DNA from 4 places in the Bradyrhizobium sp. SZCCHNR1017 genome. Region 1 is predicted to be linked to each of the others. Evidence: predicted binding sites of a transcription regulator. Region 1 holds the regulator's gene; each other region holds the start of a gene.
What was found. The regulator PhoB, encoded in region 1, activates phosphate uptake and scavenging genes when phosphate is short. The targets are predictions, from matches to a motif close to TGTCATNNANCTGTCAT.
Positions count from the first base shown of each region.

Region 2: QW863_RS19255 (UDP-2,3-diacylglucosamine diphosphatase) is a predicted target of PhoB. The motif match lies at 2,350-2,366, and genes of this name have one in related genera.
Region 3: ugpB (sn-glycerol-3-phosphate ABC transporter substrate-binding protein UgpB) is a predicted target of PhoB. The motif match lies at 1,845-1,861, and genes of this name have one in related genera.
Region 4: QW863_RS10010 (alkaline phosphatase D family protein) is a predicted target of PhoB. The motif match lies at 2,570-2,586, and genes of this name have one in related genera.

Region 1 covers NZ_JAUHIR010000012.1:241,232-245,592, forward strand. The annotation lists gene QW863_RS26755 (HoxN/HupN/NixA family nickel/cobalt transporter) at 1-586, opposite strand, end outside; gene QW863_RS26760 (trypsin-like serine protease) at 763-2,079, opposite strand; gene phoB (phosphate regulon transcriptional regulator PhoB) at 2,227-2,934, opposite strand; gene phoU (phosphate signaling complex protein PhoU) at 2,951-3,667, opposite strand; gene pstB (phosphate ABC transporter ATP-binding protein PstB) at 3,698-4,361, opposite strand, start outside.
Region 2 covers NZ_JAUHIR010000007.1:243,777-248,137, forward strand. The annotation lists gene QW863_RS19245 (caspase family protein) at 1-466, shown strand, start outside; gene QW863_RS19250 (threonine/serine dehydratase) at 477-1,466, opposite strand; gene QW863_RS19255 (UDP-2,3-diacylglucosamine diphosphatase) at 1,514-2,326, opposite strand; gene pyk (pyruvate kinase) at 2,519-3,937, opposite strand; gene QW863_RS19265 (tartrate dehydrogenase) at 4,093-4,361, opposite strand, start outside.
Region 3 covers NZ_JAUHIR010000003.1:87,858-92,218, forward strand. The annotation lists gene QW863_RS09290 (organic hydroperoxide resistance protein) at 1-390, shown strand, start outside; gene QW863_RS09295 (CaiB/BaiF CoA-transferase family protein) at 513-1,715, shown strand; gene ugpB (sn-glycerol-3-phosphate ABC transporter substrate-binding protein UgpB) at 1,915-3,234, shown strand; gene ugpA (sn-glycerol-3-phosphate ABC transporter permease UgpA) at 3,285-4,166, shown strand; gene ugpE (sn-glycerol-3-phosphate ABC transporter permease UgpE) at 4,166-4,361, shown strand, end outside.
Region 4 covers NZ_JAUHIR010000003.1:235,344-239,704, forward strand. The annotation lists gene QW863_RS09995 (YkvA family protein) at 1-391, opposite strand, end outside; gene QW863_RS10000 (4a-hydroxytetrahydrobiopterin dehydratase) at 497-799, opposite strand; gene QW863_RS10005 (TAXI family TRAP transporter solute-binding subunit) at 1,174-2,517, shown strand; gene QW863_RS10010 (alkaline phosphatase D family protein) at 2,657-4,228, shown strand; gene QW863_RS10015 (response regulator) at 4,265-4,361, opposite strand, start outside.

The DNA of each region.
Region 1 (4,361 bases):
TGTGCCAGGCGCGTCCCACCAGGCGGAGCACCGGGCGCAGCAGGCGGATGAGGATGCCCCGTCCAGAGCTTCCGGCGGTTTCCATCTCGGACTGCGGCTGTGCGGCGCGGCGCCAGAGGTTCACGAACAGAATGAGGTTCGCCAACGCGATCAGCAGCAGGAAGCCGGCCGACACCGACGTGCCGATGACGCCGCCGATCGCCCTGATCGCGCTCTCTTCATCCAAGAGGTCGGCGCCGGCGATGAGGCTCACGACGATGGTGGCGATGACGACGACGCTGGAATGGCCGAGCGCAAAATAGAGGCCGGCGGCGCGCGGGGCGCTACCGTCCTGCACCAGCTTCCGCACGACGTTGTCGATCGCCGCGATGTGATCCGCATCGACCGCATGGCGCAGTCCGAGCAGCCAGGCCAGCATCGCGGTGCCGACGATGGCGGGCCGGTCGGCGTAGAGCGCGAACGCCCAGGCCCAGGCGAGCGCGTTGGCGGCGACCAGCCCGCCGACGAGCGCAACGTTGCGGCCGGGCTGCGATCGCCACCACAGCAGCCGAGGGGCACGAGGATGATCAATTTGAACAATCGTCATACTCGGACTATAGCAAGAGCCAGGCCAGTTCGGTAAAGCCCCCCGCTGCAGGCAAAAGCTGCGGGAAAACGTGGGCGGCCCTTCCCGGATTGCCCTCTTGCTTGGCAACCCGCTATCCAGTCACGCACAGATCATGACCAGCGGCGGGACATCCTCTTCTCTCGCCCCTCCTTCGCTCACCGCATCGAGGCACTCTGTGCCGTGATCTCGCGCCGCACGACCGCCTCGAACTGGCTCGCGGGGGCTGCGAACATCAGCCGGGTCTCCTCGTGGAACGCCGAGAAGATGCCGACCACGGCCGGCTGTCCGCCGACTTCGGCCATGATGGGGGAGCCCGAATAGCCGAAATTGGCGAGGCAATGCACCGTCAGCAGCATCCCGTCCTTGGTCATGCCGGCGCTGCAATTGCGCTGGCCGGTCGGCGAATAGCGCCGCTCCTGGCCATAGCCGATCTCGGAGATGGTTCCGGCCGTGGTCGCAGCCTGCAATTCCTCGCGCGTCAGCGCCCTGACCTCAACCGGCTTCGACGGCAGCGCGTCCTTCAGCACGATCAACGCCCAATCGGCGGGCGAGCGGTCGAGCGACCACCTGTCGTGCCGGGTCGGGACGAAATCGGGCGCCACGATCAGCTTGTCGGCGACCGACGATGCCGCCGGCGTGCCCCTGTTCATGCCGGCCAGGAAGCGGACGTTGCCGGGGCTGACCTGCGCCACGCCGTTGAACACGCAATGCGCCGCGGTGAGCACGACGCGCGGCGCGACCAGCGTGCCGGTGCACCAGCCGCCGGTCGAGTATTGCGCGACGGTGACGACGCCGATCGACGACGCCGGCCACGAGGTGGGATCGACGACCTCGCCGATGTGGCGGTCGAGCCCGAGCAGTTGCTCCGGACGCGGAGCGGCGATGCCGGCCTCCGCCGATTCCGGCTTCGGCCGCCAGGCCGCAATGGCACTCTGGGCCTGGACGCGCTGCGGCTCGGTCAACTTGACCCGCTGCACGTCGCGGCCGGCCGATCGCACGCCGCTACGGCCCGCCATCACCAGCCAGGCATAGCCCTGCACGACGTCCTGTTTCACACCGCGGCCGTCGAGCAGCATCAGGCCGAGCATGTATTGCGACTGGGCGAAGCCCTGCGCCGCGGCGCGGCTGAACCAGCGGCCGGCTTCGCCGTAATTGCTCGCAACACCTTCGCCATTGACGTAGGCGATGCCGAGATAGTGTTGCGCGACGGCGAGCCCCTGATCGGCGGCCTTGCGGTACCACGCCAGCGCCTCGGCGGGGTTGCGCGGTTGGCCCCAGCCGAAGGCGTGCATGAAGCCGACGTCGAACTGCGCCCGCGCATCGCCCTTGGCGGCCAGCGGCAGCAGCCGTCGCATCGCCGCCGCATGCTGCCCGTTGCCTGCCGCCGCGACCGCGTCTTCGAGCTCGGCGGCCGTGGCGCCCGCCGCGCCGCCGAGCAGCACGGCAAGAGATATGATGATGGTCTTGATCAAGGGCGTCCGCTGGGACCGAAACATCGTGACGGGCCACGAAGCAGACACGATCAAGACGGCGGCGGCGTGGCGGAAAGCGGACCGCGATCTCCTCAATCGGGCCGCCTCGCGCCTCACACCTGCTTCGTCCACGCGCCGGATCGCCCCTTACACCTGCTCGCTCTTGGCGAAGCGATCATCGAGCGCATAACCGGCGCCGCGCACGGTGCGGATCGGGTCCTGCTCGCGGCCGGGATTGAGCAGCTTGCGCAGGCGGCCGATATGGACGTCGACGGTGCGCTCGTCGATGTAGATGTCGCGGCCCCAGACACTGTCGAGCAGCTGCTCGCGGCTGAACACGCGGCCGGGATGCTCCAGGAAGAACTCGAGCAGGCGGTATTCGGTCGGACCGAGATCGATCGGCCTACCAGAGCGCGCCACGCGGCGTTTCTCGCGGTCGAGCTCGATGTCGCCATAGGACAGCACGGTCGCCAGCCGCTCCGGACTCGCCCGCCTCAGCAGGCCTTTCACCCGCGCCAGGAGCTCCGGCACCGAGAACGGCTTGACGATGTAGTCGTCGGCGCCGGTCGCGAGGCCGCGCACGCGCTCGCTCTCCTCGCCGCGTGCGGTGAGCATGATGATCGGCAACTGCCGGGTCTCGGTCCGCGCCCGCAGGCGGCGGCACAGCTCGATGCCGGACAGGCCCGGCAGCATCCAGTCGAGCACGACGAGATCGGGAACACGCTCCTTCAAGCGCGTGTCGGCTTCGTCGCCGCGCGCCACGGTCTCGACCTCGTAGCCTTCGGCCTCGAGGTTGTAGCGCAGCAGCGTCGTCAGCGCCTCCTCGTCCTCCACCACCAGAATTCGGGCGCCCATGTCTGAACCGTCTCTCTCAGTTGCCGGGGATCGTCGATGCGAAGCTCGTCATGTCGCCCTTCGGGCGCTTGTCCATGATCTGCTGGCCTTCGATCATATAGAACACCGTCTCGGCGATGTTGGTCGCGTGATCGCCGATGCGCTCGATATTCTTGGCGCAGAACATCAGGTGGATGCAGAACGAGATGTTGCGCGGATCCTCCATCATGTAGGTCAGGAGCTCGCGGAACAGCGAGGTGCAGATGGCATCGACTTCCTCATCGCCCTTCCACACCGTCATCGCCGCCGGCAAATCGTGCGCGGCATAGGCGTCCAGCACCGTCTTGACCTGCGACTGCACGAGATCGGTCATGTGCTCGAGCCCGCGGATCAGCTTCAGCGGATGGAAGTCGCTCTCCAGCGCCGCGACGCGCTTGCCGATGTTCTTGGCGAGATCGCCGATGCGCTCCAGATCGGTCGCCACGCGCATCGCGCCGACGATCTCACGCAGGTCGACCGCCATCGGCTGTCGCCGGGCGATGGTAAGAACGGCGCGCTCCTCGATGATGCGCTGCAGCTTGTCGACCTCGGCGTCGGTGGCGACCACCTTCTGGCCGAGCGCGATGTCGCGCCGCACCAGCGCATCGACGGAATCGACGATCAGCCGCTCCGCGAGGCCGCCCATCTCCGATACCAGACGGGTGAGGTCCTGCAGATCGCTGTCGAACGCCTTGGCGGTATGTTCACTGGCCATGATGATCTCCTGAAGACAATGTCGTCGGCGTCAGCCGAACCGGCCGGTGATGTAATCCTGGGTCCGCCGATCACTCGGCGAGGTGAAGATCTTGCTGGTGTCGTCGAACTCGATCAGCTCGCCGAGATACATGAAGGCGGTCTTGTCGGAGACGCGCGCCGCCTGCTGCATGTTATGCGTCACGATGGCGATCGTATAGTTTTCGGCGAGTTCCTGGATCAGCTCCTCGACCTTGGCGGTCGAGATCGGATCGAGCGCCGAGCACGGCTCGTCGAACAGGATCACCTCCGGCCGGACCGCCACGGTACGCGCGATGCACAGCCGCTGCTGCTGGCCGCCGGACAGCGACAGGCCCGAGGCGTTGAGCTTGTCCTTGACCTCGTTCCACAGCGCGCCGCCGCGCAGCGCCTTCTCGACCCGGTCGTCCATCTCCGACTTGGAGATCTTCTCATAGAGCCGGATGCCGAAGGCGATGTTCTCGTAGATTGTCATCGGGAACGGCGTCGGCTTCTGGAACACCATGCCGACCCGGGCACGCAGCAGGTTCAGATCGAGCTTGGGATCGAGGATGTTGGTGTTGTCGAGCATCAGCTGCCCGGTCGCCCGCTGCCCCGGATAGAGATCGTACATCCGGTTGAAGATGCGCAGCAGCGTCGACTTGCCGCAGCCGGACGGGCCGATGAACGCGGTGACG
Region 2 (4,361 bases), on a different contig from region 1:
CGCGCGACCGTTCAATCCCGGTCCGCAGATCCAGAGCCATCCAGCCCCGCAACCGACGCTGCCGGCCGCCACCGTGCCGCACGGACCGCTGCCGCCAACGGTGGTCACGAAAGGCAATGCCATCAACAACGCGGGTCCCAACAAGGTCGTCGATCCCGGGCCTATCGCTCAGACCAAGTTGCGCGACAGGATCGTGCCGCCGACAAATCCGCCCGTGACTACGAAAATCCAGCGCGATCCACTGAAGCGCAGTCCTGGGCGGCCATTCGACGCCCGCGAAGTGCGGCGTCCCTTCCCCGGCAATTCCGGACCGTTCAAGCCGAACATCAACGCGTCGCATCCGTCGATGGCGCGTGGCCAAGGCGGGATGCAGGGCGGCCCGGCGCGGAGCACGCCGCACGTCGCGCAGTCCGGACTGCGGATGGGCGGCGGGGGATTTGCAAAAGGCGGCCTCAGCTTTCACTGAGGCTTGATCGTCAGGCGATCAGCCTGGCGTAGAGCTCAGCATCGACATTGCCGCCGGACAAAACGATCACCACCGTCTTGCCCGCCACATCCAGCCGGCCGGCCAGCAATGCTGCAAGCCCGACCGAACCGCCGGGCTCGACCACGAGCTTCAGCTCCCGGAAGGCAAAGCCAACCGCGCGCCCCACCTCCTCGTCCGAAGCCTCGACCGCGGCCGACAGCAGTTGGCTGTTGATGGCGAAGGTGATCTCGCCTGGAATCGCTGCCATCAGCGCGTCACAGATGGTCCGGCCCTTTGCATCGTGCGCCTCGCGGTGGCCGGCCCGTAGCGAGCGCGCATGGTCGTCAAAGCCCTTTGGCTCGGCCACGACCATCCGGGTGCTGGGAAAGCGCGCCTTGACCGCGGTCGAGACGCCGGCAAGCAGTCCACCGCCCGAAGCCGGGACGATCACCAGATCCGGCGACAGGCCGAGCGCCGCAAGGTCCTCGGCGATTTCACGACCGACGGTGCCCTGCCCTGCGATGACGTAGGGATCGTCATAGGGCGGCACCACCGTCGAGCCGCGCTTTGCTGCGATGTCGCGCGCGATCGCTTCGCGGTCCTCGCGATCGCGATCATAGAGCACGACCTCGGCACCGAACGCCTTGGTGCGCTCGCGCTTGGCCGCTGGCGCATCCGAGGGCATCACGATCGTGGCGTCCATGCCCAGCAATGTGGCGGCATGGGCGACGCCCTGCGCATGATTGCCGGAGGAGAATGCGACGACGCCGTTGCCGCGCGCTGCTTGCGGGATCGACGCCAGTTTGTTGTAGGCGCCGCGGAACTTGAACGAGCCGGTCCGCTGCAGCACCTCCGGCTTCACGAAGACGTTCGCTTTGAACCGCTCGTTGAGCACGGGGGCTGGCAGCAGCGGAGTCCGCACGGCCACGGGCGCGAGGACGCGTGCCGCCCCCTCGATGTCGGCGGCGGACACGGGCAGGATCGGGGAATGAGCTGTCATGCCCCTATTTTACCGCGCCCGATTGCCGAGAGGCAAGGGAGCCGGTGTCAGGCGGCGCGGGCGGCCAGCTGCGGAACCGGCGCGGGTTGCCGCTGCGGATCGGCCCAGGTCAGGATCTCGAAACGGCCGTCTTCGTGCTCGACCAGCGCCGTGCAGCTCTCGACCCAGTCGCCGCAATTCATGTAGCGAATGCCGTCCTGGTCGCGGATGACGGCGCAATGGATGTGGCCGCAGATCACGCCATCAGCGCCATGCCGCCGCGCCTCCGAGGCCAGCGCCGTCTCGAACGCGCCGATGTAGTTCACCGCGTTCTTGACCTTCTGCTTGGCCCATTGCGACAGCGACCAATAGGGAACGCCGAACATGCGACGGAAGAAGTTGACCAGACGGTTCATCTGGATGGCGAAGTCATAGGCCTTGTCGCCGAGATGGGCGAGCCAGCGCGCATTCTGCACGACCAGATCGAAGATGTCGCCGTGGATCACCAGATAGCGTTTGCCGTCGGTGCCGGTGTGCACGATGTTCTCGACGACGTCGATGCCGCCGAAATGCGTGCCGTAATAGCCGCGCAGGAACTCGTCGTGATTGCCGGGGACATAGACGATCTTGGCGCCCTTGCGCGCCTTGCGCAGCATCTTCTGCACCAGGTCGTTATGCGACTGCGGCCAATGCCAGCTCGATTTCAGCGCCCAGCCGTCGATGATGTCGCCGACCAGATAGATCGTGTCGGCATCATGGTGACGCAGGAAATCGACGAGGAGATTGGCCTGCGAGCCGCGGGCTCCGAGATGAACGTCCGAGATGAACAACGTCCGAAAGCGCCGAGCCGGGCTTTCTTCACCAGCAGTCTCAAGTCCCATGCGCGCCCACCTAACAGTCCCTGATGACACCGCGATGACGAAACGCCGCACCGGCAGAACCCATCCTGCCGGACCGCGACCGGACACCGCTCGTTCGACGACTCGCGATGTCCCCCGTCAATGCCCCGCGATACCAGCGCGGTGCGACAATCAGGCGACAGGTGGGCGGCGCGAACAGGGAAAATCGGCCTCCTATCTCGGCATGGTGACGACGCGCAGATTGTTGGTGGTGCCGGCCTGCGCGAACGGGATGCCGGCGACGACGACGAGCAGGTCGCCGGCTTCCGCAAACTCCTCCTGCACGGCGAAGAAGGTCGCGCGCTCGACCATCTCCTCGTAGCTCTGCACGTCCTGCGACAGCACGCTGTGCGCGCCCCACAACAGGCACATCCGCCGCGAGGTGTCCTCGTTCGGCGTGATCGCCAGGATCGGCAGGCTCGGCCGCTTGCGCGCAACGCGGGAGGCCGAGGTGCCGCTCGACGTATAGGCCACGATCGCCTTGGCGTGGATCGCCGAGGCGAGATCGGCCGCTGCGGTCGCCACCGCATGCGGCGGCGTCTGCTCCTCGCCCGGCTGCGTCGCCTCGACGATCGAGCGGTACATCTTGTGGCCTTCGGTGGCCTTGATGATGCTGTCCATCATCGCCACCGCCTCGCGCGGATATTGCCCGCTGGCGGATTCCGCCGACAGCATCACCGCGTCCGCACCGTCATAGATCGCGGTTGCGACGTCGGAGACCTCGGCGCGCGTCGGCGTCGGCGTCGCGACCATCGAATCCAGCATCTGCGTCGCGACGATCACCGGCTTCACCGCGAGCCGGCAGGCGCGCACCAGCTCCTTCTGCTTGCCCGGCACGTCCTCGTTGGGAATCTCGACGCCGAGATCGCCGCGCGCAACCATGATCGCATCAGAGAGCTGGATGATGTCGTCGATCCGCTCCAGCGCCGCCGGTTTCTCGATCTTGGACATGATGCCGGCGCGGCCATTGATCAGGCCCCTCGCCTCCAGCACGTCGGACGGCTTCTGCACGAACGACAGCGCCACCCAGTCGACGCCGAGGTCGAGCCCAAAGGCAAGATCAGAACGGTCCTTGGCCGTCAGCGGCGACAGCTCCAGAATTGTGCCGGGCAGATTGACACCCTTGTGATTGGAGATCGCGCCGCTGACGATCACCTTGGCCTCGATCCAGTCGTCGCCGAGGCCCATGACGCGGACGCGCACGCGGCCGTCATCGATCAGAAGATCGTGACCAGGCGCGACCGCCGCAAAGATTTCCGGATGCGGCAACGGAATCGATGTCTTGTCGCCCTCGGTGCCGTTGAGGACAAATCGAATCGTCTCGCCGGCTTCGACCTGGATCTTCTTGTCGCGCAGCGTGCCGACGCGAATCTTAGGACCCTGCAGATCCATCAAGATGCCGATCGGCCGCTGCATCTCCTTCTCGAGGGCGCGGACCGCGGCATGGACCTTGGCGTGATCGGCCTGGGTGCCGTGACTGAAATTGAGACGAAAGGTGTCCACACCGGCGAGGAACAGCGCTTTCAGCATCTCCGGAGAATTGCTCGCGGGACCGACAGTCGCGACGATCTTGGCTCGACGGTGACGACGCATGATGTGTCCTTTCTCCTTAAGCCGTGTCTCGCGTCTCTATGACACGCATGTGATTGGCATGCGCGGACGCAGCGGAAGCGCTGATATACGCCCCGCAGCGTCCATTGCAAGCGCGACACGGAACACGCCAGAATTGTGCAAGAGAACAGCACGCCTCAGGCGTTGGAGCCATGGATCGCGTCGATGACGGCGTCGGTCACCTGCTTGGTCGTCGCCGTGCCGCCAACATCGGGGGTCAGGATGCCCGCTGCACAGACTTTCTCGACCGCAGCCATCAGCCGCGCGGCCGCGTCCGTCTCGCCGAGATGCTCGAGCATTTGCGCGCCGGTCCAGAACGTCGCGACCGGGTTGGCGATGCCCTTTCCGGTGATATCGAACGCCGAACCATGGATCGGCTCGAACATCGACGGGAAGCGCCGCTCCG
Region 3 (4,361 bases), on a different contig from region 1:
GCCACCGGCGGCCGCGACGGCGAAGCCGCTACCCTCGACGGCTCGCTCAAGGTCAAGCTTTCCACCCCGAAGGAGCTCGGCGGCGGCGGCGGTGCCGGCAACAATCCGGAGCAGTTGTTTGCGGCCGGCTACGCAGCCTGCTTCATCGGCGCGATGAAGTTCGTCGGCTCGCAGGGCGGCCCCAAGGTTCCCGCCGACACGTCGGTGACCTCGACGGTCGGCATCGGCCCGCGCTCCGAAGGCGGCTTCGGCATCACCGTCGAGCTCGCAGTGTCGCTGCCCGGACTCGCCAAGGCCGACGCCGAAGCGCTGGTCGCCAAGGCGCACGAGGTGTGCCCCTATTCCAACGCCACGCGCGGCAATGTCGACGTCAAGCTGAGCGTCGTCTGAGCTTCAATTCCGTCATGCGGCAGGACGGCCTCCGTTGTCCTGCCGCATGGCAGCCCTCCGTTTGCGCCGCCGCCGCAGCAATGCTTAATGATCGCGAGCTGAAACCAACCTCGCGACATCCGATGACACCCCAATTTGCTCCCGGCGCCATGGCCGGCCTGCGCGTGATCGATCTGACGCGCGTGCTCGGCGGCCCCTATTGCACGCAGATCCTGGCCGATCACGGCGCCGACGTGATCAAGGTCGAGCCGCCGGCCGGCGACGAGGTGCGTGACTGGGGTCCGCCCTTCCACGATGAGGACGCCGCCTATTTCGTCGGGATCAACCGCAACAAGCGCTCGATCGGCCTCGATCTCGCCTCCGAGGGCGGCCGCGTCGTGCTGATGCGGATGCTCGAGACGGCCGACGTGCTGATCGAGAACTTCAAGCCTGGCACCTTGGAGAAATGGGGCATCGGCAGCGACACGCTGCGCGAGACATTCCCCAAGCTGGTGCACTGCCGCATCTGCGGCTTCGGCGCGGATGGCCCGCGCGGTGGCAATCCCGGCTACGACGCGATCATCCAGGCGATGACCGGCATGATCGCGGCGACCGGCTCGCCGCAGAGCGGACCGATGCGGATCGGCGTGCCGCTGGTCGACATCACCACCGGACTCTATGCCGCGATCGGCATCCTGATGGCGCTGTCGGAGCGGCAGCGCTCGGGCATCGGTCAGTTCCTCGAGGTCACGCTGTATGAGACCGGTCTCGCGATCATGCATCCGCATACCGCAAACTACTTCATGCATGGCAAGCCGCCGTCGCTGACCGGCAACGAGCACCCGAACCTCGTTCCGTATGCGATCTTCGCGACCAAGACCGACGATATCTTCATCGGCGTCGGCAATGACGGCACCTTCCGCAAGCTCGCCAAGGAGATCGGCCGCCCCGAACTCGGCACCGATCCGCGCTTCGCCCGCAACAAGGATCGCGTCGCCAATCGCGAGGCGCTGCGCGCCGAGCTTGCCGCCGTGTTCAGCCAGTTCGAGGCGGAGCCGCTGTGCGACCGGCTGCTCGCGGCCGGTCTGCCGGCAGGACCCGTGCAGAAGATCGACCAGGCGCTGACCAATCCGCACACGATCTACCGCGGCGATGTCATCGAGAAGGACTGGTACAAGGGCGTCGCGTCGCCGATCCGGCTCGAACGCACCAAGCCGAGCCTGCGCTCCACCCCGCCGAAGTTCAGTCAGCACGCGCAGGAGGTGCTGACCGAGTTCGGTTACACGCCGAGCGAGATCGAGGCGCTGCTGTCCCAGGGCACGGTGTGCGCCGAGCGCAAGCGCTGAGGCGCCATCAGCCTGTCGTCTCTCACCGCCAGCGCCGGCCGGGGCATCGCCCCGCGGCACCGTCTCCCGCAAGTCGCTGCGTTCCGCCGCGATGAACGCGCTTTCCGCTGACGATCCAACCGGTTATACATTCACGAAACTGTCATCTCGCGCTGCTACGGCCGCGACGCCGATGACGTTTCACGGGAGGTATTCTTTAATGTCACTTCGCCAATTCTGGACGGCCGCGACTGCGGCAGTCACGCTGGTCCTGAGCGCCGCAGCCCCTGCGCATGCCGTGACCGAAATCCAGTGGTGGCATGCGATGACCGGCGCCAACAACGACGTCATCGTCAAGCTCGCCAACGATTTCAACGCCTCGCAATCCGACTACAAGGTCGTCCCGACCTACAAGGGCAACTACGCCGACACGATGAATGCCGGCATCGCCGCCTTCCGCGCCGGCAATGCGCCCCACATCATGCAGGTGTTCGAGGTCGGCACCGCCACCATGATGGCCGCCACCGGCGCCGTGAAGCCGGTCTACAAGCTGATGCAGGACGCCGGCGAGACGTTCGACCCGAAGAGCTATCTGCCTGCGATCACGGGCTACTACTCGACCTCCAAGGGTGAGATGCTGTCGTTCCCCTTCAACTCGTCCTCCACGGTGATGTGGGTCAATCTCGACGAGCTGAAGAAGGTCAACGCCGAGATCCCGAAGACCTGGCCCGAACTGTTCGAGACCGCCAAGAAGCTGAAGGCGGCCGGCCATGCGACCTGCGGCTTCTCGGGCTCGTGGGTCACCTGGGTCAATCTCGAGCAGCTCTCCGCCTGGCACAACGTGCCGCTGGCCAGCAAGGCGAACGGTCTCGACGGCTTCGACACCGTGCTGGAGTTCAACGGTCCGCTGCAGGTCAAGCATCTCGAAAACCTGGTCGAGCTGCAGAAGGACAAGACCTACGACTATGCCGGCCGCACCAACACCGGTGAGGGCCGCTTCACCTCGGGCGAATGCCCGATCTACCTGACCTCGTCGGCGTTCTTCGGCAACGTCAAGGCCCAGGCCAAGTTCGCCTTCACCGCCGCGCCGATGCCGTATTATCCGGACGCCAAGGGCGCGCCGCAGAACTCGATCATCGGCGGCGCCTCGCTCTGGGTGATGGGCGGCAAGAGCGCGGACGAATACAAGGGCGTGGCGAAGTTCCTGACCTTCCTCTCGGACACCGATCGTCAGGTCTACATCCACAAGGCCTCGGGCTATCTGCCGATCACCAAGGCGGCCTACGCCAAGGCCAAGGCCGAGGGCTTCTACAAGGATCAGCCCTATCTGGAGACGCCCCTGCTCGAACTGACCAACAAGGAACCGACGGAGAATTCCCGCGGCCTGCGTCTGGGCAACATGGTGCAGCTGCGTGACGTCTGGTCGGAGGAAATCGAGCAGGCCCTGGCCGGCAAGAAGACCGCCAAGCAGGCGCTGGACGCCGCCGTCGAGCGCGGCAACCAGATGCTGCGCCAGTTCGAAAAGACGGCCGTGAAGTGAGGCCATGAGCCGGCAGGCCGCCCCGCGGCCTGCCGGTTCGCCGACCGACCATGCAGAAGAACGCCATCTTTCAGTCAAAACTGCTGCCGTTCGTGCTGGTCGCTCCCCAGCTCGCGATCGTGCTGATCTTCTTCTATTGGCCCGCGATCCAGGCCGTCATCCAGTCGTTCCTGCTGCAGGACGCGTTCGGCCTGTCCACGAGCTTCGTCTGGTTCGAGAACTACGCCGACCTGCTCAGCCAGCCGGACTATTTCCAGGCCATTCTCCGCACCTTCGGCTTCTCCTTCGCGATCGCGCTCTCGTCGCTGTCGGTCGCACTGCTGCTCGCGGTCATGGCGGATAAGCCGTTGCGCGGCGTCACGCTGTACCGGACGCTGCTGATCTGGCCCTATGCCGTGGCGCCGCCGGTGGTGGGCGTGCTCTGGATCTTCATGCTCCACCCGTCGCTCGGCGTGATCTCGCGCTATCTGCGCGCTGTTGGCATCGACTGGAATCCGCTGCTCGACGGCGACCAGGCGGCGCTGCAGATCATCCTCGCGGCCGCCTGGAAGCAGATCTCCTACAACTTCCTGTTCTTCCTCGCCGGGCTGCAGAGCATCCCCCGGAGCGTGCTCGAGGCGGCCGCGATCGACGGCGCGCGGCCGATGCGGCGGTTCTGGACCGTGACCTTCCCGCTGCTGTCACCGACCATCTTCTTCCTGCTGGTCATCAACATCGTCTACGCCTTCTTCGAGACCTTCGGCATCATCGACACGATGACCCGCGGTGGTCCTGGCAAATCCACCGAGACGCTGGTCTACAAGGTCTATACCGATGGCCTGCTCGGCGGCAATCTCGGCTCGTCGGCCGCACAATCCGTCGTTCTGATGGTCATCGTCATCGTGCTGACGGCGATCCAGTTCCGCTTCGTCGAGCGCAAGGTGACCTACTGATGGTCGAGCAAGAAGGCATTCGACGCTACGTCGCGCACGCCATCCTGTGGATCGGAATCGCGATCGTCGCGTTCCCGGTCTATCTCGCATTCGTCGCCTCGACGCAGGACAATGCGGTGATCGCCAACGGGCAGATGTCGCTGCTGCCTGGCGGGCACTTCCTGTCGACCTACTATCAGACGATCTTCGTTGGCA
Region 4 (4,361 bases), on a different contig from region 1:
TCTCGCCGTCAGCGTTCTTGTCTGCCGCCAGCCGCGCGAGTACGGCGCGGGCAGCCGCATGATGGTCGGGCGTGATGTGCGAAGCGACCATGCGGATGGCGGTGGCGAGCACCGCCGCGTCGTCGGTGAAGCCGAGGATGGGCAACACGTCAGGCATGAAGTCGAACGGCACGACGAAGTAGGCGATGGCGCCGAGCAGGGCGACCTGTACGTGCCGGGGTGTCTCCTTGTCGAAGGCGCAGTAATACGCCGCAAGCAGCTCCTCGGCGAATGGCAGCCGCGCGACAACCTTCTTGAACTTGATCCAGAAACGACGGCGAAGGGTCTCGCGATCCCGGGCCAGCCGCTCCGCGGGCTCGAAGCCAACGCTGTAGTCGGTCGCATCCGACATGATGTCCGATCTCCGGTTCCAGACGGCGCTGGGGGCGCGGTCCTCGCCCTCGGATGTGGTGATGGCGACGCCGGCCGCAAGGCGCGTGCCGTCGTCGCCAAGATCTCAGCCGCGCATCGTCGCGGCGATCGCATTCATCGCCTTGGCGAGCGCGATGTCGCGCATGGTCACGCCGCCTGCGTCATGGGTCGTGAGGACCACCTCGACGGTGCGGTAGACGTTGCGCCACTCGGGATGATGGTCAGCCTTTTCAGCGACCAGGGCGACGCGGGTCATGAAGCCGAAGGCTTCGTTGAAGTCTGTGAATGTGAACGTGCGGGCGATGGCCTCACGGCCCTGTGCCTCGGACCAGCCGGGAAGCTCCCGCAAGGCGGTGGCGCGTGCCTCCGCCGACAATGGTTGCGGCATCTCGATCTCCTCTCGTGGTGCAATCGACCGGACACGTGGCAGCATCCGGGCGACTGCGGGGCTACCTCCGGCTGGATCGCGCCGGTGTCCGGTTGCCAAGACTAACCGAAAACGCATCCCGATCAGAGCCTTGTCACAGGCGCGATGCCGGAGGCGCTTGGAACTGCCCCGATCCTCCGGCGACTGGTGCGATGGTAACCATGACGCAGATGTCACTCCGGGCGGACAAGAAATTTGCTACAGTTCGGCTCTATTGAAGGACGACGTGGCCAGACGAAGCCGCCTGTGGCATCGCCCGGGCCTGGACCACCGGAGGACGGGATCTGGTAGATACTCAGACCACGCCAGCGCAGCGCTCACGGATGCGCCCTGCCGTGTTCATTGTCATCGCCGGGATCCTCGCGGTCGTCGGCGCTTTGACGGGTGCCTACTATTTCGCGATGCGTCCCGTGGTGCTCAAGATCGCGGTCGGTCCGCCCAACAGCGACGACCTGAAGGTCGTCCAGGCCCTGACCCAGGCCTTTTCCCAGTCGCACGCCTCCGTCAGGCTGCGGCCGGTTCCGACCGAGGGCGCCGCACAGAGCGCGCAGGCGCTGGCCGCAGGCAAGGTTGACCTCGCGATCGTCCGGGGTGACCTCGAGGTCCCAAAGAACGCGCAGGCCGTGGCGACGCTGCGCAAGAACGTCGCCGTGCTCTGGGTGCCTCCGGGCGGCAAGGGCAAGGGTCGCAAGGGCGCCAAGATCACCAAGATCTCCCAGCTCGCGGGCCACAAGGTCGGCATCATCGGTCGGACCCCGGCGAACGCCAATTTGCTGAAGGTGATCCTGCATCAGTACGGCGTCGACGCCGGCAAGGTCGAGATCGTCCAAGTCCCGATCACCGAGGCCGCCGAAGCCGTGCGCAACCAGCGGGCGGACGTCTATCTTGCGGCCGGACCCATCAATAGCAAGATCACGGCGGATGCGATCGCCGCTGCCACCAAGGACGGCGGCACGCCGACCTTCCTGGCGATCGATTCGGCCGAAGCGATCGCGCAGAACCACCCCGAATATGAATCGACCGAAATTCCCGCCGGCGCGTTTGGCGGCTCGCCCGATCGTCCCGAGGACGAGGTGAAGACCATCGGCTTCAACCACCACATCGTGGCGCGCAAAGGCCTGTCGGATTCGACAGTGTCCGCGTTCACCCATCAGCTGTTTTCGGTGCGCCAGCAATTGCTGTCGGAGTTCCCGCTGGCTGCCAAGATCGAGACCCCCGACACCGACAAGGACGCCGCGATTCCGGCGCATCCCGGCGCGGCGGCGTTCATCAACGGCGAGGAGAAGACCTTCCTCGACCGCTACAGCGACTACATCTGGTGGGGCCTGATGGCGCTTTCGGCGATGGGTTCGGCCGGTGCGTGGTTCGCCGGCTATCTCAAGCGCGACGAACGCACCATCAACACCTCGCTGCGCGATCGTCTGCTGGAGATGATCACGATCGCGCGCAAGAGCGATTCGACCGAGGAGCTCGACCAGCTGCAGAGCGAGGCCGACGAGATCCTGCGCAACACGCTGACCTGCTTCGAGGACGGTGCAATCGAGCACGCGGCGTTGACCGCGTTCAACATCGCGCTCGAGCAGTTCCACAACGCGGTGGCCGATCGCAAGCTCATCCTGATGAGCATGCCCGCCAATCTGCAGCGAACCGGCGCGCAGTTGCGTGCCGCCGGCACCTGAGGGCGGACGATGTTCGCCCTGCGGCCGCGTCACGCGCTGTCCACGGCGCGATTGTAATTCCAGCGTCATCAATCTTTTCTAGGTCTGCCGGGCCGTGGCTCGCGCCGGCTCCCGCGCGCGATCCGACCAGGAGATCCGCATGACGCTTCGCATTCCTCGACCGCACACCGCCCTGTCCCGCCGCCGCTTCCTGTCGACGGCCGCCGCAGCCGGCGTCACGACGCTGGCGATGCCCTATCTGAGCCGCGCCGCCGACCGGCCGCAGATCACGCATGGCGTGCAGTCCGGCGACGTCGGCATGGATGGTGGCGTGGTCTGGGCGCGCGCCGACCGGCCGTCGCAGATGCTGGTCGAGGTGGCGACCACCGAATCGTTCAAGGACGCGCGTACGCTGCCTCCGATTGCCGCGCTTCCGGAAAGCGACTTCACGGCCAAGATGCTGATCGACGGCCTTCCGAGCGGCCAGGACATCTTCTACCGTGTCAAGTTCCGCGACCTGTCGCATACCGCGGTCGAAAGCGAGGCCGTGGCCGGCCGCTTCCGCACCGCGCCAGGCAACAAGCGCGACGTCTCGTTCGTCTGGGGCGGCGACGTGGCGGGGCAGGGCTGGGGCATCAATCCCGATGATGGCGGCATGTTCACCTTCTCGACGATGAAGAAGCACCGCCCGGACTTCTTCCTGCACTCCGGCGACACCATCTACGCCGACGGTCCGATCAAGTCCGAGGTGAAGCTGCCGGACAACAAGGTGTGGAAGAACCTCACCGTGGAAGAGAAGGCCAAGGTCGCCGAGACGCTCGACGAATTTCGTGCCGCCCACAAATACAATTTCCTCGACGAGAATGTTCGCGCCTTCAATGCCGAGGTGCCGATCTTCGTGCAGTGGGACGATCACGAGGTCACCAACAACTGGTCGGCGTCCAAGGAGCTGCCCGCCGCCTACAAGGAGCGCAACATCCAGTTGCTCGCGGCCCGCGCGGCGCGCGCCTTCCACGAGATGTATCCGATGCGCGAGAGCATCATCGAGCCGGGCCGAGTCTATCGCACCATCAACTATGGCCCGCATCTCGACGTGTTCGTGCTCGACGAGCGCAGCTACCGCGGCGCCAACGGTCCCAATCTCGAGGACAAGTATGGTCCGGCGTCCTACTTCATCGGGCCGGAGCAGATGCGCTGGTTGAAGCAGGCGCTGCTCAATTCCCGCGCGACCTGGAAGGTGATCGCCTCCGACATGCCGCTCAGCATCATCGTCTATGACGACGCGGCCAACAAGAAGGGCTCGGAAGCCATCGCCCAGGGTGACGGCCCGGCGCGCGGCCGCGAGCTCGAGATTGCCGAGATCCTGCGCTTCATCAAGACGGCGCCGATCCAGAACACGGTGTGGCTGACGGCGGACGTGCATTACGCGGCCGCGCATTATTACGATCCGAACAAGGCGCAGTTTCAGGACTTCGAGCCGTTCTGGGAGTTCGTCTCCGGTCCGCTGCATGCCGGTACGTTCGGTCCGAACGAGCTCGACAACACCTTCGGCCCCGAGGTGCGCTTCATCAAGGCGCCCGGCCTCGACAAGCAGAATCTGCCGCCGTCGGCCGGCATGCAGTTCTTCGGCCACGTCAAGATCGAAGGCGCCACGGGCCAGATGACCGTGACCCTGCGGGATCGCGCCGACGTCGCGCTGTGGTCGACCACGCTCGATCCGAAGCTGGGCTGAGCCTTCTGCGTCGGCGACCGCGTGCGGCGACCGCAACTAATCGCGTCGCCGCAGCACCGCCTCCAGCGCCTCGGTCGGGCAAGGCTTCGGCAGCCGCGGCCGGTCGGCGAACGCGGGTGGCACGCGGTCGGCG